Regions from separate parts of the Lactobacillus leichmannii genome, predicted to be linked through region 2. Evidence: predicted binding sites of a transcription regulator. Region 2 holds the regulator's gene; each other region holds the start of a gene.

Region 1 (10,577 bases), on a different contig from region 2:
CCCTTGGTCAAGAAACTCTGCCGGAGAGCTCTGAATTTAGCTTTTAGTTCATTTACGGCTTCATTGTATGGCCATAAAAAAGTATCCCAATCAGTAATCACAGACATTTTCCTTCCATCTTAAACAAATTCATTTTAACATAGATGTTAGCGAAAGCACCAACGCAACCTTTTTAATTTTTATCTAACAAAGGAGTCTTAAAAAATGAGCAAAAACCGCGAAATTGAAGCCAAAGTCGCCCTGGACCAGGCCAGCTATGAGGCTATCGTCGCTGCCTACCCGGTCAAGAGCGACTTCAAACAGAGCAACTACTATTTTGACACCCCGGACAAGCAGCTAAAAGAAGACCACAGTGCCCTCAGAATCCGCTGCTTCCAAGACCGGGCCGAGGAAACCATCAAGGTTCCGGTCAAGAAGCTGCAGGAGACCTACCATGAAAGCCTGGAAATCAATGATGATTTAACCCTGCCTGAAGCCGAGGACCTTTTAAAAAAGGGCCGGCCAAGTCTGACTGGCAATGTTGGCCAGTACCTTTTAGAGCATTACCCAGACAAAGCCAGCCAGCTGACCCTTTTTTCCTGGAGCAAGACCCGGCGGATCCTTTTAGACGGGCCAAAGGGCTGCGAGCTGACTTTAGACCAGACCAGCTACCCGGACGGCTACCAGGACTGGGAAATGGAAATTGAAAATGACTCCCCGGCTGCTATCAAGGAAGCCCTGGCAGAAATTAAGACCCGCTTTGCCCTGCCGGTCAAGTCAGCCAACAACCAGAGCAAGATTGCCCGGGCCAGCCAGCATGCCAAGTAAAAATAGGCGAAAGCTTTTCTTTTGTTTTCAAGTAAAAGCTTTGTTAAAGTAGCAGATGAAGCAAAAATTGGAGGTCGACCATGTTCGAACTTTTTCTGTTTATCAATCCGTTAGGTTTATCCTGCTACCAGCTTGAAAAACGCATCCGGCTATTGGCGGAAGAACTGCAACTTGAAATTTCCGTCAATTACATTCCCCTGGTAACCATGGAAGCCATGAAAGCCGACATGGTCAAGCGGAACTGGAACTTCAACACTTCCATCAATTTAGCCAATTATCACAATGCCTCAGTCAGCGCCCAGAGCTTTTACTATGCCGTGCAAATCGCTTATGGCAAGAAGAAGGCCAGGAGCTTTTTGTTCAAGTTGCAGGAAAGTTTGAGTGACGGCCAGCGGTCTTATTCCCCGGCCTTGGCTGAAGAATTGATGGAAAGCCTCAATATCAAACCAAAGAAAATTTCATCTACTTTGAAAGATGCCTGCCTTAAAGACGTCATTGCCCAGGACCAGCAGCTGGCCAGGAAATTCCAAATCACGGCCCTGCCTTCAACCGTGATTTTTGACGACCAGATCGATGACAGCGGTCTCTTGCTTGATGGTGAATTAAGCGACGACGAACTCCTGCAAATTTTCCAAAACAGCGCAGACAGCTGCCTTGAACCCTTGATGCAGCTAACGGAGAATGCTCCACTTTATTATCCGGTAAGCCACCTTCATCTCTTATAGCCAGCCTCTCCTTTAGGGGCTGTTTTTTGCTGCAAAAATTTCAAGAGCCAGCTTTTCTCCCCCGGCCTGCGCCAAGTGGAAAAAGCTTCCTTGGGCAAAGTAAAGACAGTGTAGCCGGCCAGGTACATCAATTCCCCCAGCTTCTGACCCAGCTTGCTCTTTTCCTTCAGCTGCTGGTCCAGATAGTCCCGCTCCTTGACCCAGTCATCGGCCAAAGGCGGGGGCAAAAGGGGCCTAAAGTGCCATAAAGCGGCAATTCCTTCCGCGTCCAAGGCGAAGTCCACCTGCCGGTACAGCAAGGTCTGGCTGACAGGGGCCTGCCTTATTTGGTACTTCAATCTAATCAAGCCTGCCTCTTGGTGGATTTCCAGATAATAGCTTCCCCAGCACCGGTTTTCCCGGAAAAAGATCAGCTGGGTCTGCTTTAGCTTTTCCCCTAAAAAATGCCGGCGGCCGACCAACCAGACATCCTTAATCCCAATCGCCTGGTAAAGGGCATGCCGGTGGGCAAACTCCCCCTTGCTTAAGGGCGCGCACTGGACTTCAAAGGCCAAAAGCGGTGTGGCCAAAATGTCAGCCCGCAAGGCACCGTCAGCCAGCGGCACTTCAGCTTTCGCATTTAGCCCCGCCGCGGTCAAAGCGGCTTTGAGGAGCATTTTCCCCTGCCGGTGCTCCTCTTGTTCTCCTAGCCCCCGGTAAGCCTGGTAGTGCTTGAAAAAAGGCTCTGCCTTCTGCGATAAAACCAGGATGACCGGTTTCCGGCAGCGCGGGCAGCGGTAGACTTCCTGGTTGAGATAGGCCGGGTTCTCCCGGACCTTGCCGGCCTCACTGACGGCCAGGACCAGTTCTTTATTTAACAAAGCTGCATACAAAATAATCCCCCATTAACTAGTACGCCAAAAAGGGGAGATTTTTTTAAAATAGGCAAAATAAAAGGACCCCCGAAGGAGTCCTTAAATTATCATCTGGATTCTTAAGCCCGCTTGCTGGCAAACTGCCGGCGCAAAGCCCCCAGCGCGTCCTGCTGGAAGAGGCACTGGCCGTGGGCTTGGGCCTGCTGGAATTCGTCAGCGGACACCTGGCGGCCAAATTCATTGGCGATCGCCCAGGCAGCAGCTGGCTTGATTTCCGCGTAATTCTCGTCCATAAAAGCCAGCTTGAGATAAAACTGCTGCTTGTAGTAGTAGACGCTGGACGCCAGGTCACTAACCTTGAGGCTGTCAGCCAAAGCCAGGAGGTCATCGATATCGTCAAAGACTAAAACATGGGTCTCCTGGTAACTCCAGTAGTCCTCGTAGTCTTCATCATCGGTGTTGCCCAGGTCCTGCATGATCACCGGGTCCATCTCAGTGTTAGCGTCATCAGCCGGGTTCAAGTCGGAAAAGGCCCAGTCATCTTCCTCAACCGCTTCCGCCATATCGTCTCCGACCCCATTGGCTTCAGGATCAAAGAAGCGCCGCATTTCTTCCGGCAGGTCGCTGCCTGCATTCATCTTGGTAATCAGGAGATCGATCCCGCCGTCGTTGGGCATGACCTGGAAAGTCACCGGCGCATCGCTGGCAAAGTCATTGTCCTCGTCCACTTCGCGGAGAACTGACAGGAAAAATTCCTGGACTCTTTCCCGGTTGCCGAGTAAATCCAAGATCTTCAAGCCCCGCTGGTTCAGATCCTCCCGGGTCATGCTTACGCGAAGCGTGTTCTCATTCACCTTTTCAACGCGCATCTTCATCCCTCCTTATATGTGTACCGTTATTGTAACCTAAAAAGCCAACAAAGCAAAAGCGTTAGCTTCTAGAAGCCAACGCCTGCAACTTTCTATTCTGAAATTAAAAATCCTGGTCTGCCAGGCGCTTAGCCCGGGCTATTTCCAGCCGGCGCACGCTGCGCGGCAGGAAGCGGCGGATTTCATCTTCATTGTAGCCAACCTGCATCCGGCGGTCATCCAAAATAATTGGCCGTCTCAGCAGGCTTGGGTTCTTTTCAATCAAATCGATCAGTTCATTCATTGAAATGTCGTCCAGGTCGATATTCAGCTCTTGGAAAGCCTTCGACCGTGTTGACACGATTTCTTCCGTGCCTTCTTCAGTCATTCTCAGAACATGAATGATTTCTTCCCGGTTCAAAGGATCTGAAATAATGTTTCTTTCCTTGTAGGGAATATTGTGCTGTTCAAGCCATTGCTTTGCCTTGCGGCATGAGGTGCAGCTTGGAGAAACATATAAATCTACCATTGTTACCACGCTCCTTTAAAATGAGATTGCATGAACACACATTCGTTGCTTACTATATAGTTTAGCATGGATACTTACAAAAAGGAAGGGGGGTAATTGGCTTTCTTTTAAATTTCTTAATTAATCAAGAAAAAAGCGGTCAGCTCACGCTAATCGCTTTTAATTTGCTCTTTACTTGTCAGCCATCAAGTTCTTAACCAGTTCGATGTTATCTTCGTTGGTCAATGATTCCTTGGTTGCCTTGTCAGCCAGGCTAGCGAGTTCTTCAGTTGAGAGCTTCTTCATTTCGTTTCTGATCCGCAGAATTGAAGTTGCGCTCATTGAGTATTCGTCCAAGCCCATGGAAAGCAGGATTGGGAACATGATTGAGTCACCAGCTGCTTCACCACACATCCCGCACCAGATACCAGCTTCGTGAGCTGAGTCGATCGTGTGCTTGATGAGGCGGAGAACTGACGGGTTGTATGGCTGGTAGAGGTAAGAAACGTTTTCGTTGCCCCGGTCAGCAGCCATAGTGTATTGGATCAAGTCGTTGGTCCCGATTGAGAAGAAGTCGACTTCCTTGGCAAATTGGTCTGCCAGAACGGCAGCTGCCGGAACTTCGATCATCATGCCGACTTGCAGGTCGTCGCCAACCTTGACGCCTTCCTTGACCAGCTTGTCCTTTTCTTCAGCCAAAACAGCCTTGGCTTGGTGAAGTTCGTCCAAAGTACCGATCATTGGGAACATGATCCCCAGCTTGCCGTAAGCTGATGCTCTCAGCAAGGCCCGCAGCTGGGTGCGGAAGATTTCCTTGTTTTTCAAGGACAGACGAACGGCCCGGATACCCAGGAATGGGTTCATTTCTTCTGGCAGGTCCCAGTAGGACAGGTGCTTGTCGCCACCGATGTCCATGGTTCTGATGATAACCTGCTTGCCGTTCATGCCTTCCAGAACCTTCTTGTAGGCTTCAAACTGGTCTTCTTCAGTTGGGAAGTCGTTTGAGTTCATGTACAAGAATTCAGTTCTGAACAAGCCGACTGCTTCAGCACCGTTTTCCAAAACGCCAGCCAGGTCGTCTGGAGTACCGATGTTGGCAGCGATCGTGAAGTGCTTGCCGTCAGCAGTTACTGATGGTTCGTCCTTCAACTTCCGCCATTCAGCCTTTTGCTTAGCGAAGTCGTCGCCCTTCTTGCGGTATTCAGCCACTTGTTCTTCGCTTGGTTCAACGATAGCCACCCCATCCAAACCGTCAGCGATCAGCATTTGGCCGTTTTCTACAGAAGTGGTGATCTTTTCAGTCCCGACAACAGCTGGGATTTCCAAAGACCGGGCCATGATGGCTGAGTGGGCAGTCCGGCCGCCCAGGTCAGTTACGAAGCCCTTAACGTACTTCTTGTTCAATTGTGCCGTGTCACTTGGCGTCAAGTCTTCAGCCACCAGAACTACTTCGTGGTCGATGCTTGCCAAGTTAGGCAGTTCCTTGCCCAGCAAGTGCGCCATGATCCGCTTTGAAACGTCGCGGACGTCAGCTGCACGTTCTTGCATGTAGGCATTGTCAGTCATGCTTTGGAAGATAGTGATGAAGTTTTGGGCAACTTCATCCAAAGCTGCTTCACTGTTGACAGCGTCGCTCTTGATCTTGGCGCTGATCTGGCCAGTGAATTCAGGGTCTGACAGGAACATCAAGTGGGCGTCAAAGACTTGCGCTTCTTCTTCACCCAAGCTTTCTGCGGCAACCTTGCGGATGCTTTCCAATTCAGCTTGTGATTCGGCAACTGCCTTATCAAAGCGGGCTACTTCAGCTTCCACGTCAGCAACGGACTTCTTTTCAAAAGAAAGGTCCGGTTCGACCAGGAGGTAGGCTGGAGCAACAGCAACGCCGTCACTGGCTGCGATACCCCTCAAAGTTTCAGTCATTATTCAGCCAAACCTTCTTTTGACATAGTTTCAGCAATAGCTGCGATAGCTTCCTTTTCGTCATCGCCTTCAGCGCTGATAGTTACGTCTGCACCTTGGCCAACACCCAATGACATTACGCCCATGATTGACTTAAGGTTAACTGACTTACCGTTGTATTCAAGGTTGATGTCTGAACCAAACTTTGAAGCAGCTTGTACCAACAAGGTAGCTGGACGAGCGTGAATACCAGTTTCAGCGATAATGTGAAATTCTTTCTTTTCCATCGTAAATTATCTCCTTTAAAAATCAAGAATTGGGTACCAAAGTACCGTTTCTTTTAAAGAATAACATGTTTTCGAGGTCAATACAACTTAATTGTAAATGTTTTCATTAATATTTGGGCTTATTCTCTATCGAAGTATAGGTAATAACCCCGCCGCGGCCGGCCCGGCCGGTGATTTTCTTGTTTTTTCCGTAATTGCGCAGGCTCTGCTGGAAAGCAAACGCATCTTCCGGGTCCTTCTGCGGGTCGATCTGGTACTCCAGCAAGTCGCCTGAGACCAATTTCTCCAAAATATCAGTATAGTCCATATTAATGTCACAACCTCCTGTCCATTATTTTAGCGCAATTTTTTGTCAAAATTAAAGGAAGAAGTCTCAAAGGCCGGCTATTTTCTCCCCCGAGTCTTAGCACTTGACTAATTAGAGTGCTAAGCTCTATAATTTAGGCAGAGCTTTGATGAAAGGCGGTATTTTAACATGTTGTGTCAAAACTGCCACCAACGGCAGGCCTCGATACATCTTTACACGAAGATCAACGGCCAAAACAATGAAATAGACTTATGTCAGCAATGCTACCAAGAGTTAAGGAATCAACAAGGAAATCAAATGAATAATAACAACTTTTTCGGCGACTTTGACGACCTCTTCAATGCTTTGAACGGGCAGTCAAATGGCGCAAACCGTTACAACAACCAAAATCCATTCGGCCCGACCCCGGGCCGGGGCGGCAATGGCGGCGGCCAGTCCCTTCTTGACCAGTTCGGGACCGACTTAACAGCTCTGGCCAAGAAGGGCAAGATCGACCCAGTTATCGGCCGGGACCGGGAAATCGCCCGGGTAATTGAAATCCTCAACCGGCGGACCAAGAACAACCCAGTCCTGATCGGGGAAGCCGGGGTCGGCAAGACCGCGGTCGTTGAAGGCCTGGCCCAGGACATCGTGGACGGGTCAGTTCCAGCCAAGTTACAAAACAAGCGGATCATCTCCCTCAACATGGTTTCCATGGTCCAAGGGACCGGGATCCGGGGCCAGTTTGAGCAAAGAATGCAGCAGCTGATCAAGGAACTGCAGAGCCAGCCGGACATCATCCTCTTTATCGACGAAATCCATGAAATCGTCGGCGCCGGCAATTCTGAAGGCGGCATGGACGCCGGCAACATCATCAAGCCGGCTCTGGCCAGAGGTGAGCTGCAGTTAGTCGGGGCTACGACTATCAAGGAATTCCGGGAAATCGAAAAGGACTCCGCCCTGGCCCGGCGCTTCCAGCCAGTTGAAGTCAAGGAACCAAGCATCGACGAGACAATCAAGATCCTCAAGGGGATCCAGAAGCGCTACGAGGACTACCACCACGTCAAATACACTGACGACGCCATCGAAGCCGCCGTCAAGCTGTCTGCCCGCTACATCCAGGACCGCTTCCTGCCAGACAAGGCCATCGACCTTCTGGACGAAGCCGGGTCAAGAATGAACCTGACCATCCCTTACATCGATAAGGAAAAGATCCAGGAAAGAATCGACGCGGCTGAGAAGCTCAAGCAGGATGCCTTGAAGAACGAAGACTACGAAAAGGCTGCCTACTACCGCGACCAGATCGAAAAATACGAGAAGCTGAAGGACCAAAACGTCGACCCGGACAAGACCCCAACCATTACGGCCAAGGTCATGGACAAGATCGTGGAAGAAAAGACCAACATCCCGGTCGGCGACATCCAGGCACAAGAAGAAAACCAGCTGATCAACCTAGCCAGCGACCTCAAGGCTAAGGTTATCGGCCAGGACGAGGCCGTTGACAAGGTGGCCCGGGCCATCAGAAGAAACCGGATCGGCTTCAACAAGTCCGGCCGGCCAATCGGCTCCTTCCTCTTTGTTGGCCCGACCGGGGTCGGCAAGACCGAGCTGGCCAAGCAGCTGGCCTTGAAGATGTTCGGCAGCGAAGACGCCATGATCCGCTTCGACATGTCCGAATTCATGGAGCAATACTCCGTCTCCAAATTGATTGGGTCTGCCCCGGGCTATGTCGGCTATGAAGAAGCCGGCCAATTGACCGAACGGGTCCGCCACAACCCATACAGCTTGATCCTTTTGGACGAAGTTGAAAAGGCCCACCCGGATGTTTTGAACCTCTTCTTGCAGATTCTTGACGACGGCCGCTTGACCGACTCACAAGGGCGGACTGTTTCCTTCAAGGACACGATCATCATCATGACCTCAAACGCCGGCCAGGGAATCAAGACGGCCAGCGTAGGCTTCGCGGCAGAAAACAACAAGAATGAAGCTGAAGAAACCCGCAAGGTGATGAGCCAGTACTTCAAGCCGGAATTCCTGAACCGTTTTGACGACATCATCCAGTTCCACCCATTGAGCAAGGGCAACCTCCTGCAGATCGTCAACCTCCTTTTGGACAAGACCAATGCCATGGTCAGCGACCAGGGCCTGCACATCAAGGTTACCGACGCGGCCAAGGACAAGCTGGTTGAGGAAGGCTACGATCCGGAAATGGGCGCTCGTCCGCTTCGCCGGGTCATCCAGGAAGAAATTGAAGACAAGGTGGCCGACTACAAGCTGGACCACACTGAAGCCAAGCAATTAGTGGCGGACTTAAAGGACGGGGAAATCACGATTTTCGAAGAAGTTCCCGCCTTGCCAGTCACTGAAGCAAGCAAAGAAAAATAACTATCTCTGAGCAGAAAAAACAAGGATTATCCAAAAAGGATCCTTGTTTTTTCTTGAATGCGTTATAATGAAAGTGAGGGGAATATCAGAGACAAATAGAAACGGGTGAAGTTTTATGCACTTAATTGATGTCACTAATAGCTATGCCGAATTAGTTCACAGTCAGCTAAATACTACGAGCGTGAACTATGTGAAAGTTTACTCCTTAGGCAACACTACCGTAATTTATACCGAAAGCCCAATCGCCATTGGGATCGTTCTGGAAAACCACCACCGCAAGATCCGCGAGGAAGAACTCGAATTTGTAATCAAGCGGCTGATTCCCGACCAGACCAGCTATCAGCTTACGGTTGACAAGCACCGCCGGGTCGTCGAAATCCACGTTGACAAGTAATCCCTGCAAAAAGAGCCCACTGGGCTCTTTTTTTCTTCCCTGTCTTCTTCCCTTATTCTTTTCAGCAAAATTCAAAAAATACTTGTTTTTTAGCAAAATTACAGATTAACTTGCGAAAAACAGCCTTTTTTCAAAAAAATTGTCAAAATTGACCTATGTCAATTTTTCTATAAAAAATAGTTCTATAATCTCCTTTGAGCACTGGAAAGCGCTTTTAGAAAAGAAAGTGAATGTGTAAAAAGCAGCAATTTTAAACTGTTGATTTAGTAAAAATAAGGAGGCACTGATCATGACAGTTTATCCGGATTACTTTTATTCTGAAAAAGACTTTGATAAGAGCCACATGGGCTACAAGCCGCTGACCATTCCAGCTGGCGTTGAGGCCCAGCCTTTGGCCGTTCCCCCGCTTTTAGCGCCGGACAAGGTTGACGGCAATGACATCTACTACACCATCGAGGCCCAGGAAGGCGAAAGCCAGATCCTGCCAGGCAAGAAGACCAAGACCTGGGGCTACAACGCTCCCCTTTTGGGCCAGACCCTGGTAGTCAAGACCGGGCAAAGAGTCCACGTGCGTTTGAAGAACAGCCTGCCTGTCCTCACTTCATTCCACTGGCACGGCATGGAAGTTCCGGGACCAATTACTGACGGCGGCTGCCACGCCCCAGTATACCCTGGCGAAGAAAAAGACATCGAATTTACGGTCAAGCAGCCAGCCGCTCTGACCTGGCTGCACGCCCACCCATGTCCGTCAACGGCCATGCAGGTCTGGATGGGCCTGGCCATGGGGGTTGTGGTTACTGACGACAACGAAGCCCGCCTGCCGATTCCAAAGAACTACGGGGTTGACGAATTCCCGATCATCCTGCAAGACCGGACCTTCCACGACAACCAGCTCGACTACCGGGCTGACTACGACCCGATGGGCGTCTTTGGTGAAGTACCTTTGATCAACGGCGTGGTCCGTCCTTACGTTGACGTGACGACCCAAAAGGTCCGTCTGCTCTTCTTGGGCGGGTCTGACCGCCGGGAATGGCGCCTGCACTTTGAAAACGACTTGACCATGACGCAAATCGGCGGGGACGACTCCTTCCTCAGACACCCGATTGACGTTAAGAAGCTTTTGATCGGGCCAGGGGAAAGACAACAAGTCATCGTTGACTTTGCCGGCTACAAGGAAGGCGACGTTGTCAGCCTCTACACTGACGACTTCAAGCTGGTTGAATTCCGCATCCACGCCTTTGAAAAAGACGACCGTGAACTGCCATTCAACATCTTCACTCCGGACGACCCGGCTGTGAACAGCGAAGCGCCAGTCCGCCACGTAACCATGGACGACCACGACAAGATCAACGGTCTCCGCTTCTCCATGGAAAGAATCGACATGAAGCAGACCTTGAACTCAGTTGAATACTGGGACGTAACAAACACCAACAACTCTGCTTCAGGGATGCTGCATCCCTTCCACATCCACGGGGCCCACTTCCTGGTTGTTTCCCGCAACGGGCAAAAGCCTAACCCGAACGAAATCAATGTCTACAAGGACACTATTGAAGTCGGCCCAGGCGAAACTGTCCGCCTGAAGGT
Region 2 (10,577 bases):
CTGGTAGCCCCGGCTCTTAATTTGAGCCTCAGCCGCCTGCATGGTCGCTTGGGTCAGGTCTTTTCGCTCATTGTTCAGCTTTTCAATCTGATCGGCTAATTCCTGGGCCTCGCCCGGGCTTTCCGCCAAAAGTAGCCTTACGGCCAGGCTGGCATCAGCCAGGCGGCCGCAGGCGTTTAAACGGGGAGCGATGCTAAAGCCGACGTCTTCTTCATCAATCATCCCCGGGGTAAGGCCGGCATTGCGGATAAGAGCCTCCAGGCCCGGCCGGGAGCTTTCATTCAGCATCTCCAAGCCTCGCTTAACGATAACATGCCCTTCACCGGAAACTTTGACCATGTCCCCAATGGTCCCGATCATGGCCAGTTCCAAAAATTCGCTGGCCGTGTCTTCTAAGACTGCCCGGGCAATAGTATAAGCTACCCCGGCCCCGCAATAGTCGTCAAAAGGATAAGCCTGGCCTGGGTAGTTGCAGTGCACCAGGGCATAAGCGTCGGGCTTTTCCTCCTTGAAGGTGTGGTGGTCGGTAACGATCACGTCCACGCCGTGAGACTGCGCATATGCCACTTCTTCAATCCCGGTTACCCCATTGTCAACGGTGATGATCAATTTCGTCCCGTCTGCCACAATATCCTTGTAGCGGTCTAAACTTGGCCCATAGCCGTCCTTGAAGCGGTCAGGAATGAAGTAATGGACATCAGCCCCCATGATGGTCAGCATTTCCGTCATTATGGCCGTGGCGGTGATCCCGTCAGCGTCATAGTCCCCGTAAATAGTGATCTTTTCGCCCTCGTCCAGGGCCTGGTTGATCCGGCCGACTGCCTTGTCCATGTCATGCATCAAAAAGGGATCAGCCAGGTCATTTTCACTGGCGTGGAGCCAATAATCGATTTTTTCCTCGTTGTCAATTCCCCGCAAAGAAAACAACTTAGCCGTTAATGGGCTAAGTTGAAATTCCTCAACCAGGTCACTGGCCAAAGGATCAGCTGTTCTTTCTTGCCATTTCATCGAAGTTTAAACATCTCCAAATTCTGCTTGCTTGCCGGCTTGACCGCGGTCAGCTTCCCTCTTAAAGACCTGCGGTTTACCCCGCCATCGGCACAGGTGATCAAGGTCACGATCTTCTTCTTGGTGTTGGCAACCAGCCAGACGGCGCTGGGGTCAACCACCTTCTTGTAGTAGATCTTGTATGCATAGACCTTCTTTAAATCAGTCAAATAGACCATGCTGCCCAGCTTGACCCTTTCAAGGGGTGAAAAAAGGGCCCCCTGGTCGGTCATGTAGTGGGCGGCCAAAGGGTAGTTCCCCTTGCCCATCTTCTGGTCAGCCCGCATGGTGCCGCCCCCTGTTGACAGAGCCGCGTCTGAGAGGCCCTGCATAACTGGCAGGTAGAGCTTGACGCTGGGGATGGAAATTGCCCCAATTGCGCCAGCTGTGTTCTTGACCCGGCTGCGGGTGGTCTGGGCAAAGTCAATTGACTTGACCTTCTTGAAGTCATACATCCCCTTCTTTTTCTGGTTCTGCACGACCTGGTCCCGGGTCAGGCCCTTTAAAGCCGCGGTCTGGTTCTGCTTGACCAAAAACGCGCTGATCTGCTGGTTAAAGACCAAAGCCAGGCCCAGCAAAAAGAGGATTACGGCAACTAGGCGCAGAATAATGCGGCGGACTGGGTGGTCTTTTGTATTTTTACTTGCCGTTGATGTCATCGTCATTCATCCGTAATACTGCCATAAAGGCGTCCTGCGGGACTTCCACCCGACCAACTGACTTCATCCGCTTCTTGCCCCGCTTCTGCTTCTCCAGAAGCTTGGCCCGCCGGTCCGGGTCACCGGTGTGGATCTTCCAGGTAACGTCTTTTCGGTAAGGCTTGATCGTAGCCCGGGAAATGATCTTGGACCCGATTGCCCCTTGGATGTCGACTTGGAAGTTTTGCCGCGGGATCAGCTTCTTCAACAGGCTGCACATCTGGACGGCCCGGTCCCGGGCTTCTTCGCGGTGGGCGATGAAGCTCAAGGCATCGATTGGTTCCTTGTTCAAGAGAATGTCGATCTTGACCAGGTTGGTGGCCTTGTAGCCGATGATTTCATAGTCCAAAGAAGCATAGCCCTTGGTTGAAGACTTAAGCTGGTCAAAGAAATCGTAAATAATTTCTGCCAGGGGCATTTCGTAGATCACGTTGACCCGGTACTTGTCCAGGTAGTCCATGGTCTGGAACTCGCCCCGTTTGCCTTCACACAGCTGCATTACAGCACCGACGAAGTCGTTTGGCACCATGATTTCCGCCTTGACGTAAGGCTCTTGCAATTCCTTGTATTCACCGGCATCCGGCAGGTCAGCCGGGTTGTCGATCAGCTTGACCTCACCAGTCGGCATGATAGCGTGGTAGTCAACTGACGGCGCGGTCATGATGAGGTCCAGGTCAAATTCCTGCTCCAAGCGCTCTTGCACGACGTCCATGTGCAAAAGGCCCAAAAAGCCGCAGCGGAAGCCAAAGCCCAGGGCCTGGGAAGTTTCCGGCTCAAATTCCAGAGACGCATCGTTAAGCTGTAATTTCTGCAGGGCTTCCTTCAAGTCGTCATAGTCCCGGTTGTCGGTTGGATACATACCAGAGTAGACCATTGGCGGAATCTGCCGGTAGCCTGGCAAAGCTTCTGCCGTCGGGTTTTCAGCGCTAGTGATGGTATCCCCGACCCGGGTTTCCCGGACAGACTTGATGTTGGCAGTAATATAGCCAACGTCCCCGGCAATCAAGATGTCTTCTTTAACCGGGTGGGGGCTGGAAACACCGACTTCGGTTACTTCATACTTTTTGCCGGTGTTCATGATCATGATTTCGTCGCCTGGCTTAACCGTGCCTTCTTCAATTCTGACTGACATGACCACCCCCCGGTAGTCATCATACTTGGAGTCAAAGATCAAGGCCTTGAGGGGCTTGGTCAAGTCCCCAGTCGGCGCTGGGATGTCGGTCACGATTCTTTCCAAAAGTTCCGGAATCCCTGCCCCGGTCTTGCCGGAAACTTCAACGGCGTCGCTGGCGTCTAAGCCCAGCATGTCGCCGATTTCGCTCTTGGCCATGTCCGGGTCGGCGCTTGGCAGGTCGATCTTGTTTAAAACAGGCAGGATTTCCAGGTCGTTTTCCAAAGCCAGGTAAGTGTTGGACAGGGTCTGGGCCTGGACACCCTGGGAGGCGTCAACGACCAGGACAGCCCCTTCACAGGCAGCCAGGGACCGGGAAACTTCATAGGAGAAGTCGACGTGGCCAGGGGTGTCGATCAAGTGGAAAATGTAGTCTTCCCCGTCATTGGCGTGATACTTGACCTGCACCGAGTTCATCTTGATGGTGATCCCCCGCTGCCGTTCAAGGGGCATATCATCCAGCATTTGATTTTTCAGCTGCCGCTTGGAAACCGTGTCCGTCAGTTCCAGAATTCGGTCGGCAATCGTTGATTTGCCGTGGTCAACGTGGGCCACGATTGAAAAATTGCGGATGTGCTTTTGGTAGTCTTTTAATTTTTCTAAGTCCATATATTTTCTCGCATCCTTACTAAAGTACTAAACAATTATACCCGAAAACAAAGCATTTGTCTTTTCCCAGTCATCAAAAAAGGCAGTCCTTGCAGACTGCCTCTTTAATTTGCTTAAAAATTTAGCTCAGCTTCTCCTTCAAGCGTTCAAAGAAGCCTTTTTCCTGCGGGGCAATGGAGCCACCGCTGGCCTTGACGAATTCCAGCAGGGCCTTGCGCTGAGCCTCATTGATGGACTTCGGAATCACGACCTCAACCGTGGTTACCTGGTCACCAGTGCTGCCGCCGCTCAGGCTTGGAACACCCTTTCCCTTTAAAGTAAACTTCTGGTTTGGCTGGGTGCCGGCCGGAATTTTCAGTTTCGTGTCGCCGTAAACTGTCTTGACGTTGATCTCGTCACCCAAGGTTGCCTGGGCAAAGGAAATCGGCACGGTCGTGTAGATGGTCTGGCCACGTCTGGTGAAGTCCTTGCTTGGCCGCACCCGGAAGACGATGTACAGGTCCCCGTATGGGCCACCGTTCTTGCCGGCTTCGCCTTGGCCGGCCAGGCGGATCTGCTGGCCGTTGTCGATGCCGGCTGGCACCTTAACCTGCAGGGTCTGCTTCTGGGTCTTGACCCCCTTGCCGTGGCAATTCTGGCATGGATGCTGGATGATGACCCCGCTGCCCCCGCACTTGTCACAGGTCGTCTGCCGCTGGATTATGCCCAAAACGCTTCTTTGCGTAATGGTCATCATGCCGCTGCCCCCGCACTTGTCGCAGGTGATCGGGTGGGTACCCTTTTCAGCCCCGGAACCCTTGCAGACTTCACAGGTGGTTGACCGGCTGTAGCTGATTTCAGTGGTCTTGCCCTTGATGGCATCCATAAAGTCGATCGTCATGGTGTAGTCCAGGTCAGCCCCCCGCTGCGGAGCGGTCGGGTCTACCTGCTGGCGGGCACCGCCGCCAAAGAAGCTGCTAAAAATGTCACCAAAGTCACCAAAATCAGCTCCGCCAAAGCCCTGGCCCCCATACTGGCCGCCAAAGCCGCCCTGGCCGTTCATGCCAGCCTGACCAAATTGGTCATACTGCTGCCGCTTCTGCGGGTCATGCAGCACTTCGTAAGCTTCGTTGACTTCCTTGTACTTTTCTTCTGCCCCTGCTTCGTGGTTTAAGTCCGGGTGATACTTCTTGGCCAACTTCCGGTAGGCCTTGCTGATTTCTGCGTCACTGGCATCCCGGCTCACGCCTAAGACGTCATAATAGTCACGGTTTGCTGCCATTTGTTTATTATTGCTCCTTTTACTAACAAAGGAGAAGAACTACATCAAGCAGTTCTTCTCCTTTTGTTTGATTATAGTCGCTTTACTTGTCTGGGTCTACCTTGGTGAAGTCGCCGTCAACCGTGTCGCCGTTTGCGCCATTTGAACCATCGTCAGTTGGGCCTGCTTGACCGCCTTGACCTTGCTGGTTTTGGGCGTTTTGCTGGTAGAGCTTGACAGCCAGGTCTTGGGCAACCTTGCTCAAAGCGTCCTTCTTTTCCTTCATTTCGTCCAGGTTGTTGTCCTTTTGGGCCTTCTTCAGGTCTTCCAGGGCATCCTTAACTGGTTGAATGTCGCTGTCTGCGAGTTTGCCGTCAACTTCCTTCAAAGTCTTTTCGGTTTGGAAGATCAAGCCGTCAACTTCGTTTCTAAGGTCAACTTCTTCCTTCTTCTTGGCGTCTTCTTCAGCGTGTTCTTCAGCTTCCTTCTTCATTCTTTCGATTTCTTCGTCTGACAGGCCGGAAGCTGATTGGATGGTGATCTTTTGTTCCTTGCCAGTCCCCAGGTCCTTGGCTGAAACGTTAACGATACCGTTCTTGTCGATGTCGAAGGTAACTTGGATTTGTGGCACGCCACGTGGAGCAGCTGGAATGTCAGTCAGTTCGAAGCGACCCAAAGTCTTGTTGTCAGCTGCCATTGGCCGTTCACCTTGCAAAACGTGGATGTCAACAGCTGGTTGGTTGTCAACGGCAGTTGAGAAGATTTGGCTCTTGGAAGTTGGGATGGTGGTGTTTCTGTCGATCAGCTTGGTGAAGACCCCGCCCTTGGTTTCGATACCCAGGGAAAGCGGAGTAACGTCAAGCAAAACGATGTCCTTAACGTCACCGGAGATAACCCCACCTTGGATTGCGGCACCCAAAGCAACGGCTTCGTCTGGGTTGATTGAGTGGTCTGGTTCCTTGCCGGCCCATTGCTTTACAGCTTCTTGAACAGCTGGAATCCGAGTTGAACCACCGTTCAAGATAACCTTGTCGATGTCGCCAACTGACAGGCCAGCGTCACGCAGGGCGTTGTCAAATGGAATCTTGGTTCTTTGCACTAAGTCATCAGTCAGTTCGTTGAACTTAGCCCGAGTAAGATCTGCTTCCAAGTGCAGAGGACCTGCTTCACCAGCGGAGATGAAAGGAAGGGAGATGTGGGTTGAAGATACGCCTGACAAGTCCTTCTTGGCCTTTTCAGCCGCGTCCTTCAAACGTTGCATTGCCATCTTGTCCTTGGACAAGTCAATGCCGTTTTCTTGCTTGAAGCCGTCAACCAGCCAGTCGATGATCTTGTTATCAAAGTCGTCCCCACCCAAGTGAGTGTCACCGTTGGTTGACAGAACTTGGAAGACACCGTCACCTAATTGCAGGACGGAAACGTCGAAAGTACCACCACCAAGGTCGTAAACCAGAACAGTTTCGTCGTCTTCATCCTTGTCCAAGCCGTAGGCCAGGGCTGAAGCAGTTGGTTCGTTGATGATCCGTTGCACGTTCAAGCCCGCGATCTTGCCGGCGTCCTTGGTTGCTTGCCGTTGCGCGTCGTTGAAGTAGGCTGGAACAGTGATAACCGCGTCAGTAACTGGTTCACCAAGGTAGTCTTCTGAGAACTTCTTGATGTATTGCAGGATCATGGCTGAAATTTCCTGCGGGGTGTAAGCCTTGTCGCCAACCTTAACCTTGTAGTCACTTTCGCCCATATGCCGCTTGATGGAAACGATGGTGTTCGGGTTGGTGATGGCTTGCCGCTTGGCAACTTCACCGACTTGAATTTCGCCGTCCTTGAAGGCAACTACTGAGGGGGTAGTTCTAGCGCCTTCCGGGTTGGTAATAATCTTTGGTTCCTTGCCTTCCAAAACCGCAACTGCTGAGTTGGTGGTACCTAAGTCAATCCCAATAACTTTAGACATTATCTTTTTATCTCCTTTTATTTATTTTTGCTTGTTTATTGCTTTGTTAAAAAATTGCCTTACTGGGCAACGACAACCATGGCTGGCCGCAGGACACGATCCTTGTAGACGTAACCCTTTTGCAGGACCTGAACGACATAGCCTTTTTGCTCATCATTTTCAGCTGGTACGCTTTGGACCGCCTGGTGCAATGTCGGATCAAACTTTTCGCCGTCAGCCTTGATTTCTTCAATGCCGTTGTCCTTCAAGGCTCTGACCAGGCCTTCCAGGGTCATTTCGATCCCCTTCTTCAGCTGTCTGGAAGCCTCGTCGTCGGCCTTGACCTGCAGAGCCCTTTCCAAGTTGTCCACGCTGGACAGGATATCCTTGCCCAGACGCTGGGACTCGTACTTGACCAGGTTGGCTCTTTCCTTGCTGTAGCGGCGCTGGGCGTTTTGAATCTCAGCTTGGCTGCGCAAGTACTTGTCTTCCAGATCCTTGTTCTTCTGGGTCAAAGCGGCAACTTCAGCCTTGAGCTGATCCAGTTCTACATCAGCTGGCTTGGCCGCTTCTTCTTTGTCATCTTTTACCTTTTTGTCATCTTTTACGCCGGCCTTGTCAGCTTCAGCTGCCTTGGCTTGCTTTTCCTGGTCTTCTTGCGGCAAATCTTTCTCACTTGGAAATTCTTCTTTGCTCACGACAAACCTCCTTATTTAAATCTGCCATAGTAATCTAACAACTTGCGGGCCAGTTCCTGGCGGAAGTATTCCATCAAGCCGATCATTTCCGAGTAAGGCATATGTCTCGGCCCCAGCAGGGCGATCGTCCCCCGCCCGTAGCGGCCAACACTGTATTCAGCCATTACCAGGCTGAAATCCTTCAGCAAGTCGTTCTCTAGTTCCGCTCCTAAGCGGACATAAACTGGGTAATGGCTGGGACTGTCGCTCAGATCGATCAGTTCTCCAGCCAGAGAGCTGGAATTGATCAGTTCATATAGCGACTTGATGGCTTTTAAATCGCTGTTTTCAGTATTGTTGAGCAGGTTCAGCTGACCGTCAACATACATCTGCTCGCTTGCCGCGTCCTTAATGACGGCTTCAAGCAATTCCAGAAATTCCGGGGCATTCTTGCCCACGATCTGGCTGCTGGACAGCTGCTCAAAGGTCTGCTTGTTGATTTCGCTTAAATTCTTGCCAACCAGCTGGTCATTGATCAAGCGGACCGCCCGTTCAACTTCGTCCCCTGAGATGTGCCGCGGCAAGGTGTAGAGCTGGTTCTTGACGCTGCCATCGCTGGTTACCAGAATAGCCATGACCTGCCGGGGAGCCAGGGGCACGATTCTGAAGCCAGTGATGCTGACATTCTTGGCTTCCGGCCCTTCTGCAAAGGCCGTGTAGTCAGTCAAGTCTGACAGGATCTTGGCGGCTTCTTTGACGATTTCGTCCACTTGGTTGAACGGCTGATCAAACTGGTAGCCAATTTGATTGTACATTTCTTCCGGCAGCTGCAGCGGCTGCACCAAATTGTCCAGGTAATAGCGATAGCCCTCAGTCGATGGCACCCGGCCACTGGAGGAGTGAGTCTTTTCAATCAAGCCATGCTCTTCCAGAACCGCCATCTCGTTGCGGATTGTCGCGCTGGACACTTTAATCGACAATTGATTCATGACTGTCTTTGAGCCAACCGGCTCATGCGTCTTGGTAAAATCTTGAATAATTGTCTTTAGAATAAGTTCTTGACGTTCGGTCAACATAACATCGCCCTCACTTTTAGCACTTACAACTTTCATGTGCTAACATGGCATAGATTAACAAGAAATTAGCAGTTAGTCAAGGAGAATGCTAAAAAATCCCGCAAAAAAACGGTCTTGCTTAAAAGACCGTTCTTATTACTGCTCAATCAGTGAACTAAAATAGTTTTCACTAGCGACTTGGTCCAGCTTCAGCTGCTCGCTTAAAGCCGCCATGTCGGCAAACTTTTCTTCCCCGCGCAAGTATTTGTACCAGGCGATGGTGATTTGCTGGCCGTAAATGTCCTGGTCAAAATCAAAGATGTTGGATTCGATGTAAATCTTCTTCTCATCATTGAAAGTGACATTGTAGCCGACACTGGTCATTGACTGATACCATCTGTCCCCTACTTGGGTCATGGTCGCGTAGACTCCGATTTTCGGCAAAACTTTTGGCCAGTCCAGCTCTAAATTCGCGGTTGGGAAGCCCAGCTTGTGGCCGTTTCTGAAGCCGTGGACGACCTTGCCACTGGTCAAATACGGGTGGCCCAGAAGTTCTGTGGCCAAGCGGAGATTGCCGCTTTTAACAGCCTGGCGGATTTCAGTTGAACCGATTTTTTTCCCGGCAAAGATCTGCTTTGGAACCACCTTGATGTCAAAGCGACTCTTGGCAAAGACCGGCAGATTTTCCATATTGGCCACGTCCTTTGGGCCGTAGCTGTAGTCAAAGCCGGCTACCACCGTGTCTGCTTTCAGGCCCATGATGATCTCATCAACGAATGCCTGGGGAGCCAGGTGGCTGAACTCCGGCGTAAACTTGAGAATCACCAGGTAGTCGACCCCGATCTTGGACATTTCGTAGGCCTTTTCCTCCGGTGTGTTCAAGTACTCAAAGTCCTTAACTCCGGCATAGACCTCCTTGGGGTGGCGGTCAAAGGTCAGCACCATCAATGGTAGATCCTTCTCCACTGCAATTATCCTGGCTTCCTTGATCAACTTCTGGTGGCCGATATGAACTCCATCAAAAAAGCCCAGGGCCAGCACAACCTTGCCGGCCGTCAGCTCTTTCTTGAACGGATAGCTTAGATTTATCACTTTCAAACTTAATCCCTCAATTACTCATTACTTAAAAGCATTAAGTCCGGACAGTAGAGACCTTGTCCCTTGGCCCGGTAAATCGCTTTAACTGTTTTATTATACCGCAAAGCGACCTTGTCTGCATCAAGAGGGAGTTTGATCCAGGCCCCGTTTTTAACCTGCTGCCATAAGGCGGCATCTAAATCAACTTGCTGGTAGTCAGCGAAAAAGCTGTCGATTGGCTGAATATAATCTTCAGCGTGGTTCAAATTATCCGCCAGTTCTTCCAAAGTAACCGCGTCTTGGAGCTTGTAACCAGAACTGGCCGTCCGCCGCAGTTTGGTCATCACTGCCGGCAGGCCCAGTTCTTCGCCTAAGTCGTTAACCAGGCTGCGGACATAGGTCCCCTTAGAGCATTCAACTTCATAAGTAAAAGTCTGCCGGCCCTTCTCTGGGTCGAACTGACTTGGCTCCGTCAAGTCGTAGCGGAAAACCTGGACAGTCCGCTTGGGCCGCTCAACTGGGATCCCTTCTCTGGCGTATTCGTAGAGCCGCTTGCCATTTACCCTGACGGCAGAATAAATCGGCGGCTGCTGGACGATTTCCCCGGTAAACTTTTCCATTGCTGCTTTGATGGCCTGGTCACTGACTGGCTGAGACAAGGCTCTTTCCGCCAAAATCTTCCCCTCCAGGTCATAAGAGTCCGTGGCCAGGCCCAGCATCCCTTCACCAACATAAGCCTTTGGCCGCTCATGCATCAGCTCGATCAGTTTGGTTGCCTGACCCAAAGCAATTGGCAAAACTCCGGTGACTTCCGGGTCCAGGGTTCCGGCATGGCCGATCTTTTTTTGCTTTAAGAGTCGGCGCAGCTTATAAACCACATCCCCGCTAGTCATCCCTGCTGCCTTGTCGATTACGATAATTCCATTGAACATCTTTTTCTCCTCTTCTATAAACGCAAAAAAGCGCCCGAAGGCGCTTTTTACTAGTTTTGGCGATCTTGTTCCTGCTTCTTCAAGTCAGCAAGCAAACGGTCGATCTTGCTGCCGTAGATCACGGACTGGTCCCGCTTGAAAATC
Region 3 (10,577 bases), on a different contig from region 2:
ATGACGAGCGAGATCAAGCCGACGATAATCAGCGTACCCATTAGGCTAATGAGTCCCAAGGAGCAAGTTCAACAGGAGTTGAAGAGAGCAACTCTTGCTGGTCCTTGGTCAAGTATTTCTTGTGGACAACGACTTCGTAGACGTATTCCTTGAACCAGTTGTGGCTCATGACGAAGAAGCCCTTTTCCCCGGACTTGTCGCCCCAGGAGTTTTCCACCTTCCATTGGCGGATGTCGCCCTTATCTTCATCAACCCCGACTAGGGTCATGGCGTGGGAAACTTCACCAGCGCCGGTAGCCAGGCGGTCAGCCTTGGACAGGCTAAGGTCAACGTCAAAGAGGTCTTCCAGCTTGTAGAGGTCAGTGTCCAGGTAGCCGGTCTTGCGGTCCATTTGCCGCAGGACGTCGTTGCCGAACCAGACAGCTTCCCCGTCCTTTAATTGGGCAACAGCGGCTTGCTCCAGGTATTCCATCGGCACGTTCAAGAAGAGGATCGGGCTGCCGCCCTCAACGTTGTCTTCAGCGCCCAGGTGGTAGAGCTTGCCGTATTCGTGGTCTGGGGCGTTGGTCAAGACCACGTAGTCGTCCAGGTCGACGTCAAAGTACTTGTTGAAGAAGGAGACTGGGGTCAAGTTCTTTTCCAGGTGGTAGTTCTTGTCGTCGTCTCTGTATTCCAGGTCAAAAGTCTTTGGCGGTTCACCAACGGCGATGGCAACCATCCGGTAGATTTCGTTTAAGAAGGTCTTGCGGGCCTTTTCCAGCCCTTCCTGGTCACCTGCTTGAGCCAGGCGGCGCAAGGCCAGGGCGTCTTTTCTTTCCTTGTCAGCCAGGGCGCTGGCCAAACCGTTAGTAGCGGAAGTGTTGAAGCTTTCAGGCATAACGTAGCTTGGCACGACACCATACTTCTTGACCAAAGAGATGGCCATGTGCCATTGGCCGCCGTCGTGGCCGGCGAAGTCGAAGTAGCTGCGGACTTCCCGGTCGTCTAATGGTTTATCAGCGGTTTCGATCACTTTTTCATAGAAAAGGTTGGCTCTTTCCAGCTTGTCCCAGAAGAAGTTGTAGCTTTGGGACAGGGTAAAGTTCTTGGCCTTATGCTTGGCGCCGAAGTCGTGGCGCAAGACGTTCAAGGTTGAGAAAAGCCAGCAGCGGCCGGACTGCTTTTGGTTGGTGACGTTGTCCGTTGGCAATTCAGTTGAAAAGACCCGGGTCAGGCGGCCAGCCACGCGTTCATTGTAGGAAGCTTCCAGAACACCGCTTCTGGCGGCAGCGCGGGCGATGACTTGGTTCTTCGGGTCAGCATTGAAATTTGCGCTGAATTCCGCCAATTCCTGCAGAGTTAATTCATGACTCATATTTTTTTCTCCTTTTGTTTTAATATTAATAAGTCAATGTTAACATACCTGCTTAAATTAAGGAATCCCAAGGATCAAGTTCGATCGGATGGTTCTTGAGCAGGTCCAGGATTTCAGCCGGCACGTGCTTCTTTTGCACGGCGACCTCGTAGGTGTATTCTCTGAACCAGTCCGCGCTCATGGTGAAGTAGCCCTTTTCCCCGGACTTGTCGCCCCATGAGTTTTCCACCTTCCATTGCCGGACTTGCCCGCCGTCCACGTCAACTCCAACCAGTGCCATGTCGTGGGAAGATTCCCCGATCCCGGTAGCTAGGCGGTCAGCCTTGGACAAGTGGCTGTCGATGTCCAAAAGCTGGTCCAGCTGGTAGAGATCCAGGTCCATGAAGCCGGTCTTGCGGTCCATCTGCCGGCCAACATCATTGCCGAACCAAACAGCTTCCCCGTCCTTCAGCTGGGCAATCGCCGCGTCTTCCAGATATTCCATCGGCACGTTGATGAAGAGGTTAGGGTAGCCGCCCTTAATGTTGTCTTCAAAGCCCAGGTGCAAGACCCGGTTCATTTCATGGTCTGGGGCATTAGCCAAAACCACATAGTCGTCCAGGTCGGTCGCGCAGTACTTTTTGTAGAACTGGACCGGAGTCAAGCCCTTGTCCAAGTGGTAGTTCTTGTCGTCGTCTCTGAATTCTAGGTCAAAAGTCTTCGGCGGTTCACCCAAGGCCGTAGCCATGATCCGGTAGATCTGGCTTAAAAAGTCGGTCCGGGCCGCCTCCAACTTTTCCTGGTCGCCTGCTTGCGCCAGCCGGCGCAGGGTCAAGGCGTCTTTTCTTTCCTTGTCGGCCAAAACCATGTCCAAAGCCTGGCTGTGGTTGCTGTTGAAGCTTTCCGGCATGGCGTAAGCTGGCACTACCCCGTATTTGGCGATGAGGGAAGCCGCCATGTGCCACTGGCCGCCATCGGTCTGGCACCAGTCAAAGTAGCCGCGGACTGTCCGGTCAGTCAAAGGCCGGTCAGCCGTCGCAATGATCCGGTCGTAGAAGTAGTTGGCCCGTTCAATCTTGTCCCAGAAAAAGTTGTAGCTCTGGGAGAAGGTGAAGTTCTTAGCCTTGTTGGCCTTGCCAAAATTGTGCCGGACCACGTTCAAGGTTGAAAAGAGCCAGCAGCGGCCGGATTGCTGCTGGTTGGTGACATTGTCAGTGTCCAGCTCGATGGAAAAAGTCCGGTTCAGCCGCTGGCTGACGGCCGGGTTGTAGGCGGCGTCCAAGAGGCCGCTGCGTCTGGCGGCCCGAGAAATTACTTGATTTTTAGGATCAGCGTTGAAGTCCCGGCTGAAGGATTCCAGCAGCTGGGGGCTTAATTCGTGTGACATGAAAAATCTCCCTTAGCAATAGATGATTATAGAATAATCTTACGCTAAAGAGGGCAAAAAAAGAAGCCCTAGCGGGCTTCTCTAAGCACTCTGTGCTTATTCGATAGTAATCGTGTCTGCGTTTTCTTCTGGAGCTACCTTTGGCAGGGTAACCGTCAAAACGCCCCCGTCAAGCTTGGCGCTAATGCCTTTCTTGTCAACGTTCGGCAGGCTGAAGCTTCTGGAAACTGACCCTTCGCTGCGTTCCTGGCGCAAGAGGTTCTTCTTCTTGTCGCTGTCATCCTTGAAAGTGCTACGGTGGGCGGAAATCGTCAAAATCCCGTCAGTGTAGGAGAGGTGGATGTCATCCTTGCTCATCCCCGGCACGTCGATCTTGACGGTGTATTCGTGCTCATCTTCAGCAACGTCTGATTGCAAAATGTTTCTGAAAGCGTGGCTGTCCAATTTGTCGAGCCAGTCGCCCATGTGATCGAACAAGTCGTTGTAACGGTTCATTAAATCATTAGTCATAATCTAAAACTTCCCTTCACCAAATTATGCAAATTGCTTTTTACAAATAGAGGCGGGGAGAGAAGCGGCGGAGCCGCTTTCTTTCCCGACAACTATATTATAGTCCCTTTTAGGAAAAATGGCGTAATTAGCACTCGGCTTTTTTGACTGCTAAATAAAATCTTTGGCAAAAAGACCTGGGCGGGCTATAATGATTTAAAAATCGAAGTGAAAGGCGACTGGTAAGTATGGTATATTATCAGAAAATGACTCCCGAGGGCTACAAGCAGATTGAAGACGAGATCGCGGCCTTGAAGGCTGACCGGCCCCGCCGGGTGCAGAACCTGAAGGAGGCTCGTGCCTTGGGCGACTTGTCCGAAAATACTGAATATTCAACCGCTAAAAGGGAACTCCGCCACCTGGACAGCCGGGTCCGCTACTTGAACAAGCAGCTGAAATACGCGGAAGTCATCGAAACGGTCAACGACGGTAAGGTCAACCTCGGCAAGCAGGTGGAAATCCGCTATGAAGACGACCAGGAGGTCGAAGAATACCGGATCGTCGGCCGGATGGAAGAGGCCGTAGGGGACGGAAAACTGCCCTTTGACTCGCCTTTGGGCCACGCTTTGATGAAGCATAAGGCCGGAGACCGGGTGACGGTTGAAGCCCCAATGGGGGACTATGAAGTGACCATTTTGTCGGTCAAGTAGCAAACAGCAGGAGAAAATATAAAGACAAGAAAAACCGTTTCGCCAGGCGAAACGGTTTTTGTGTTGATATTTTTTACCGTCTTACAGAGTCCATGGGTCTTGCAAAACGATGGTTTGTTCCCGGTCTGGGCCGACAGAAACAGTCACGACAGGGATGCCAGTGATTTCACTGATCCGCTTGACGAAAGCCTGGGCCTTTTCTGGCAGGTCTTCCCAGCTCTTGGCGCCGGTGATGTCTTCTTCCCAGGCTGGCAGTTCTTCGTAAACTGGCTGGCAGGCTTCAACTTCCTTCAAGCTGGCTGGGTAGTAGTCAATTTGCTTGCCGTTTAAGTCGTAGGCCACGCAGATCTTGATCTTGTCAAAGCCGCTGAAGACGTCCAGCAGGTTTAAGCTCAAGGCGTTGATCCCGGCTACGCGCTTGGCGTGACGGAGGGCAACTGAGTCAAACCAGCCAACCCGGCGCGGACGGCCAGTAACAGTACCGTATTCGTGGGCGATGTCCCGGATCTTGTCGCCGGTTTCATCGTGCAGTTCAGTTGGGAATGGGCCGGCACCAACTCTGGTAGTGTAGGCCTTGCAGATGCCCAGGACAGTCTTGATCTGGTTAGCCCCGATCCCGCTGCCGGAAGCGATCCCGCCGGAAACTGAGTTAGAAGAACTTACGAATGGGTAGGTACCCTGGTCGATGTCCAGCATGATCCCTTGGGCACCTTCAAAGAGGACCTTTTCGTCCCTGTCCAGGGCGTCGTTGACGTAGAGGGAAGTGTCACAAACGTACTTGGCGATCCGCTTGCCGTATTCAACGTACTTGTTGTAGATTTCGTCAAAGTCCATGGCTGGCTTGCCGTAAACCTTGGTGAAGAGGGCGTTCTTGCTTTTCAGGTTGAAGCGGAGCTTTTCCGCAAAAGTTTCCGGATCGATCAGGTCGCAGACCCGGATGCCGATTCTGGAAGCCTTGTCCATGTAAGTTGGCCCGATCCCGTTCTTGGTGGTGCCGACCTTCAGGTTGCCCTTGGCTTCTTCTTCATAAGTGTCTTGCATTACGTGGTAAGGCATGATGACGTGAGCGCGGTTGGAGATCTTCAAGTTGCTTGTGTCGATCCCGCTCTTTTCCAAGTTGTCCAGTTCGCCCAGGAGGACTTTAGGGTTGATAACCACCCCGTTGCCGATCACGGCGCCCAATTTAGCCGCGAAGATCCCAGATGGAATCAAGCGCATCTTGAATTCCTTGCCGTCAAAGTCGATCGTGTGGCCAGCGTTGTTACCGCCGTTAGCGCGAACTGACAGGTCTGCCGTCGTTCCTAAAAAGTCTGTAATCTTACCCTTGCCTTCGTCGCCCCATTGGCTGCCGACAACTGCGATTGATGTCATTTTTTCACCTCAAAGAATATTTCGTAGAACTTACGTTAGAAAGGTTAGCATTTACCGGGCAATTAGTCAACAGGAAATCCGAATAATGTTTTCGAAAAGTTCGTGAATGGTTCGAATAAGCCTTGACTTTTATGGGAAATGTCAGTAAAGTATCAAAGGTACTTTAAAAAGGAGCTGGCAAAAAATGAGCAATTATTTCAGCATGGAAGCGTTTGACTATGATGATATCCAACTGGTGCCTAACAAGGCCATCGTGAAGAGCCGGAAGGAATGTGCTACGAGCGTCAAGTTTGGAAACCGAACTTTCAAGATCCCAGTCGTTCCCGCCAATATGGAAAGCGTCATTGACGAAAAGCTGGCGGTCTGGCTGGCCCAAAATGGCTATTACTATGTCATGCACCGCTTCCAGCCCGAAAAGCGGGCCGACTTCATCAAGATGATGCATGAGAAGGGACTTTTTGCATCGATTTCCGTCGGCATCAAAGACGATGAATATGACTTCATCGACGAATTGGTGGAAAAGGACTTGATCCCGGAATACACCACGATCGACGTGGCCCACGGGCACTCAGTCTACGTGATCGACATGATCAAGTACATTAAGGAAAAAATGCCGGACACCTTCTTGACGGCCGGCAACGTGGCAACGCCGGAAGCCGTCCGGGAACTGGAAAATGCCGGCGCGGACGCTACCAAGGTGGGGGTTGGCCCGGGCAAGGCCTGCATCACCAAGCTCAAGACCGGTTTCGGGACTGGCGGCTGGCAGCTGGCTGCCCTCAGAATGTGCAGCAAGGTGGCCAGAAAGCCTTTGATCGCTGACGGGGGGATCCGCCACAACGGTGACATCGCCAAGTCTGTTCGCTTCGGGGCCAGCATGGTCATGATCGGGTCAATGCTGGCCGGGCATGAAGAGTCCCCGGGCAACGTGATCAAGATCGACGGCAAGACTTACAAGCAATACTGGGGTTCAGCCAGTGAAGTGCAAAAGGGCGCCTACCGCAACGTTGAAGGCAAGCAGATGCTGGTCCCTTACCGGGGCAGCATCGCTGACACCTTGGAAGAAATGAAGGAAGACCTGCAGTCTTCCATCTCTTACGCCGGTGGCCGGGACCTGGAATCAATCAAGCGGGTCGACTACGTGATCGTTAAGAACACGATCATGAACGGCGACTATTAAACTGAATTTTGTAAAAAGAGGCTGAGGCCTCTTTTTATTTTTGCTTTTATTTTCTGTTTGCCTACTTTTTAGAACGAAAGTTCGATATAATTTATTAGAACAAATGTTCAAGAAAGAAGTGGATTTTGATGTACGATTACCGCTATGAGCCCCACCGGGTTATTTTCATGATCGACAACAAATCTTTCTATGCCTCCTGCGAGGCCCTGCGCCTGGGCCTGAACCCAATGGAAGTCGCTTTAGCCGTCGTGTCCCAGCAGGTGGGGACTGACTGGGGGTCAGGCTTGATTATGGCTGCCTCGCCTTTGGCCAAGAAAAAGTACGGCCTGAGCAATGTCATGCGGGCCAGAGACTTGCCGCCTAAAGACCAGGCCCCGGACCTAATGCTGGTTGAGCCGCATATGAATCTTTACATCAAGCGCAGCATGGAGGTTTTGCAGATTTTCCGCAAGTACGCGGCAGATGAGGATATCCATGTCTATTCGATCGATGAAAGCATGATCGATATGACTGAGTCCTGGCACTTGTTTGGGGATGACCCTTATCTGGTGGCCCGGAAGATCCAAAAAGATATTCACGACAGCCTGGGCCTGTACACGACTTGCGGGATTGGGGAGACCCCCCTTTTGGCCAAACTGGCCATGGACATTTCCGCCAAGCACCGGACTTCGATGATTGCCTGCTGGCACTATATTGACGTGCCCGATACTATCTGGAAGATTCCCAAGCTGGAAGACGTTTGGGGGATCAATGTCAAGACGGCCAACCGCCTACGCCGGCTGGGGATCAACAACATGTATGGCCTGGCCCACAGCGATCCGGCTATTTTGAAGAAGGAGTTCGGAGTGATCGGCGATCAGCTTTTTGCCATGAGCTGGGGAGTGGACCGGAGCATCATCAAGCAGAAGTACCGGCCCAAAAGCAAAAGCTACGGAAACTCCCAAATCTTAAGCCGGGACTATGAAGACCAGCAGGAAATTGAGATCGTTATTCAGGAAATCGGCGACCAGGTCGCGGCCAGAATCCGGGCCCAGCATTTGTTGGCTGGCCGGGTCAGCCTTTATGTCGGTTACGCTGACTACGAGGCAGATCCAGCTGGCTTCAGCATTCAAGAGAAGATCACGCCGACTGATATCTCCAGCGATTTGGTGGCCAAGCTCAGGGCCCTTTTCAGAAGAAAGTGGCGGGGGCAGGCGGTCAGACGGCTGGGAGTGACCTACAGCAATTTAGCGCCAGCCGGCTGCCAGCAGCTGACCTTCTTCCTGCCGCCAGCCGAGCAGATCAAGCAGCAGAAGCGGGATCAGGTGGTTGACAAATTACGGAAGAAGTATGGTTTTGCCAGTGTCGTCAGAGCCTCCAGCCTTTTGCCAGGGGCCACGGCAATTGCCAGAAGCCGCTTGGTCGGCGGCCACAATGGGAGCAACGCCTATGAGTAAGGAGTTTGACCAGCGGGTGACGGATTTTTTCGCCCATTATCAAGACCGGGGGATGAAGAAGTGGGCGGGCTTTTTCCTAAGCGACCACACGGCCATGATCAATAAAGAGACAAGGCAGAAAAGCGTGCCCGACCGGGCGGAAATAGTTGGCTTTGTCCAGGGCTACGCGGAAGACAAGGTGGTGATTGGCGAACACGTCATTGCGCTAGACGACTTGCGCCGCGTCCTGCTTTCAAGTGATTAAGGACAAAAAAGAAGCCCCGCTTCATGGTAAAGGAGGCTTCTGAGATTTATCTGTGTTTAATTGCAAAAGTTATTTTTCGTCCAGTCCTTTTTTGCCCTTGAAGATCAAGTTCAAAAGGACGGAAGAGATTGAGGCGATGACGATCCCGTTTTCTAGGAAAAGCTGCAGTTCACTTGGCAGAGCCTGAAAGATGGTTGGGTAGACGGAAACGCCTAAGCCCAGGCCCAGGGAGATGGCCACGATCAAGAGGTTATGGTTGTCGCTGAAGTCGACCTTGAGCAGCATCTTGATCCCTTGTACGGCGATGGAGGAGAACATGACCACCATGGCCCCGCCTAAAACGGCCGTTGGCATGATGGTGACCAGGGCACCGACTTTTGGCAGAAGGCCCATGGCCATCAAGAGGCCGGCTGCCCAGTAAATCGGCCGCTTGGACCGGATGCCGGACAATTGCAGGAGGCCGACGTTCTGGGAGAATGTGGTGTAAGGGAAGGTGTTGAAGAGACCACCGAAAATCTGGGCCAGCCCTTCAGCCCGGTAGCCCCGCTTGAGGTCATCTTCCGTGATGTCCTTGCCCAAGAGGTCGCCTAAGGCGAAGAAGACGCCGGTTGATTCAACCATGGAGACCAGGGCGATGATCATCATAGTCAAGCTGGATGACCATTCAAACTTTGGCAAGCCGAAGTAGAAGAATTGCGGGAAGTGCAGCCAGGCAGCTTCAGAAACTGGGGTCAAAGAAACCATGCCCAGGCAGGCGGCCAGGAGAGTGCCGACGATGAGGCCGATCAAGATGGAGATTGAGGCGATGAAGCCCTTGGCGAAGGCTTGCAGAGCCACGATCACCAAGATGGTGACGCAGCCGACCAGGAGGTTCTTCGGGTCACCGAAGTCCTTGGCAGTGGCTGACCCGCCGCCCAGGTTCTGGATGCCGACCGGGATCAAGGTCAAGCCGATAGTGGTGATCAAGGTCCCGGTGACAACTGGCGGGAAGAGCTTTTTGATTTTGGAAAAGACTCCGGCGATGAGGAAGACGAAGACCCCGGCCACGATGATTGATCCGTACATGGTGCCGATGGAGTACTTCTGTCCGATCATTTCCAAAGGAGCAACAGCCTGGATGGCGCAGCCTAAAACGACTGGCAGGCCGATCCCGAAGTAGCGGTTGCGCAATAGCTGCAAGAGGGTGGCCAGGCCGCACATGAAGATGTCGATGGAGACCAGGTAGGTCAATTGCTCTGAGTTAAAGTGCAGAGCATTGCCGATCAAGATCGGGACCGCCACGGCCCCGGAGTACATGGCCAAAAGGTGCTGCAGGCCCAGGACAAAAGAGCGGCCTTGTGAAGGTTCTTGTGTTTGATCCATTTTTAGTAAATAACTCCCACTGTCAAAGATTAATTGAAGATAACTTGCCCGTCGGCGAATTCCTTGATGCTGGCCAAAGCTTCCAGGTGGTAGCCATGGTTAACCAGCCAGTCGTGGCCGCCCTGGAAGGCCTTCTCCACGACAACGCCCACGCCGACTACTTCAGCGCCGGCTTGTTCAGCCAGGGAGATCAGGCCCTTGGCTGCTTCGCCGTTGGCCAGGAAGTCATCGATGACTAAGATGCGGTCATTGGCATCAAGGAACTTGGCTTCAACAGAAATGGTGTTGGTCACTTGCTTGGTGTAGGAGAAGACTTCCGCGGTGTAGACGGCGTCAGTGACGGTTGAAGGCTTCTTCTTTCTGGCAAAGACCATCGGCACGCCCAGGCAGTAGGCGGCCATGATGCCGGGAGCGATCCCGCTGGCTTCAGCGGTAAGGACCCGGGTGACGCCTGCATCCTTGAAGAGGCGGGCGAATTCCTGGCCCAGGGTCATCATCAATTGGGGATCGATCTGGTGGTTCAAGAATGAGTTGACCTTCAAGACGTCGCCTGGTAAAACGACGCCATCCTTCTTAATGCGTTCTTCTAAAAGTTCCATGTGACTCCTTTTAAAACAAAAAACAGCGGTAAACAGAAAAAGCTCCTTTTGCCAAAAGTAAGGCAAAAGAAGCTGCTTGGCCAGGGGCCAATGCTCCTAATACCTATAGTCCGGAGTTTACGGCTCCGGGTAGAGACTGCTGCCCGCATTGCAGCGATATATAAGTAGAAACATTTGTTAAGTTATTGCTAAATGTTACAGCAAAAGCCGAATTAATTCAATCTGATTTGGCGAAAAAATTTCTAATCTGGCGCAAAAAATCCTAAAAGATTAAAAAAAATAGTGAATAATTCGCTTTTTGTTGACCTGGCGGCGAAAAACGTGTAAAGTTGATTAATTAAAAAGTATCAACGATTGTTTGAAAGGATAAAATCATGTCTTTGTGGGAAACCAAATTTGCTAAAGAAGGTATTACTTTTGACGACGTGCTCTTGATTCCAGCTGAAAGTCACGTTCTGCCGAACGAAGT

Evidence for each region. Region 2 encodes HrcA, which represses chaperone genes, less so after heat shock. Its sites were predicted from a motif close to TTAGCACTCNNNNNNNNNGAGTGCTAA; they were not measured.
Region 1: a site for HrcA is predicted at 6,332-6,358, ahead of DS743_RS06285 (ATP-dependent Clp protease ATP-binding subunit). Genes of this name have one in related genera too.
Region 3: a site for HrcA is predicted at 3,358-3,384, ahead of DS743_RS00365 (Hsp20/alpha crystallin family protein). Genes of this name have one in related genera too.

The regions. Positions count from the first base shown of each region.
Region 1 is NZ_QOCY01000044.1:214,529-225,105, reverse strand. It holds gene yjbM (GTP diphosphokinase) at 1-101, opposite strand, end outside; gene DS743_RS06325 (CYTH domain-containing protein) at 205-807, shown strand; gene DS743_RS06320 (DsbA family protein) at 888-1,532, shown strand; gene DS743_RS06315 (competence protein CoiA) at 1,520-2,404, opposite strand; gene DS743_RS06310 (adaptor protein MecA) at 2,506-3,255, opposite strand; gene spxA (transcriptional regulator SpxA) at 3,359-3,763, opposite strand; gene ptsP (phosphoenolpyruvate--protein phosphotransferase) at 3,935-5,662, opposite strand; gene DS743_RS06295 (phosphocarrier protein HPr) at 5,662-5,928, opposite strand; gene ykzS (protein YkzS) at 6,035-6,235, opposite strand; gene DS743_RS06285 (ATP-dependent Clp protease ATP-binding subunit) at 6,404-8,599, shown strand; gene DS743_RS06280 (DUF1827 family protein) at 8,715-8,993, shown strand; gene DS743_RS06275 (multicopper oxidase family protein) at 9,283-10,577, shown strand, end outside.
Region 2 is NZ_QOCY01000042.1:120,043-130,619, reverse strand. It holds gene recJ (single-stranded-DNA-specific exonuclease RecJ) at 1-1,008, opposite strand, end outside; gene DS743_RS04975 (class A sortase) at 1,005-1,706, opposite strand; gene lepA (translation elongation factor 4) at 1,687-3,525, opposite strand; gene dnaJ (molecular chaperone DnaJ) at 3,647-4,786, opposite strand; gene dnaK (molecular chaperone DnaK) at 4,869-6,713, opposite strand; gene grpE (nucleotide exchange factor GrpE) at 6,773-7,390, opposite strand; gene hrcA (heat-inducible transcriptional repressor HrcA) at 7,402-8,445, opposite strand; gene ribF (riboflavin biosynthesis protein RibF) at 8,581-9,522, opposite strand; gene truB (tRNA pseudouridine(55) synthase TruB) at 9,537-10,433, opposite strand; gene DS743_RS04935 (ribosome-binding factor A) at 10,484-10,577, opposite strand, start outside.
Region 3 is NZ_QOCY01000011.1:2,798-13,374, reverse strand. It holds gene DS743_RS00375 (C1 family peptidase) at 41-1,354, opposite strand; gene DS743_RS00370 (C1 family peptidase) at 1,407-2,720, opposite strand; gene DS743_RS00365 (Hsp20/alpha crystallin family protein) at 2,817-3,230, opposite strand; gene greA (transcription elongation factor GreA) at 3,458-3,919, shown strand; gene DS743_RS00355 (adenylosuccinate synthase) at 4,001-5,290, opposite strand; gene DS743_RS00350 (GMP reductase) at 5,475-6,467, shown strand; gene DS743_RS00345 (Y-family DNA polymerase) at 6,596-7,903, shown strand; gene DS743_RS00340 (hypothetical protein) at 7,896-8,147, shown strand; gene DS743_RS00335 (nucleobase:cation symporter-2 family protein) at 8,217-9,509, opposite strand; gene DS743_RS00330 (xanthine phosphoribosyltransferase) at 9,539-10,108, opposite strand; purine riboswitch at 10,195-10,292, opposite strand; gene guaB (IMP dehydrogenase) at 10,483-10,577, shown strand, end outside.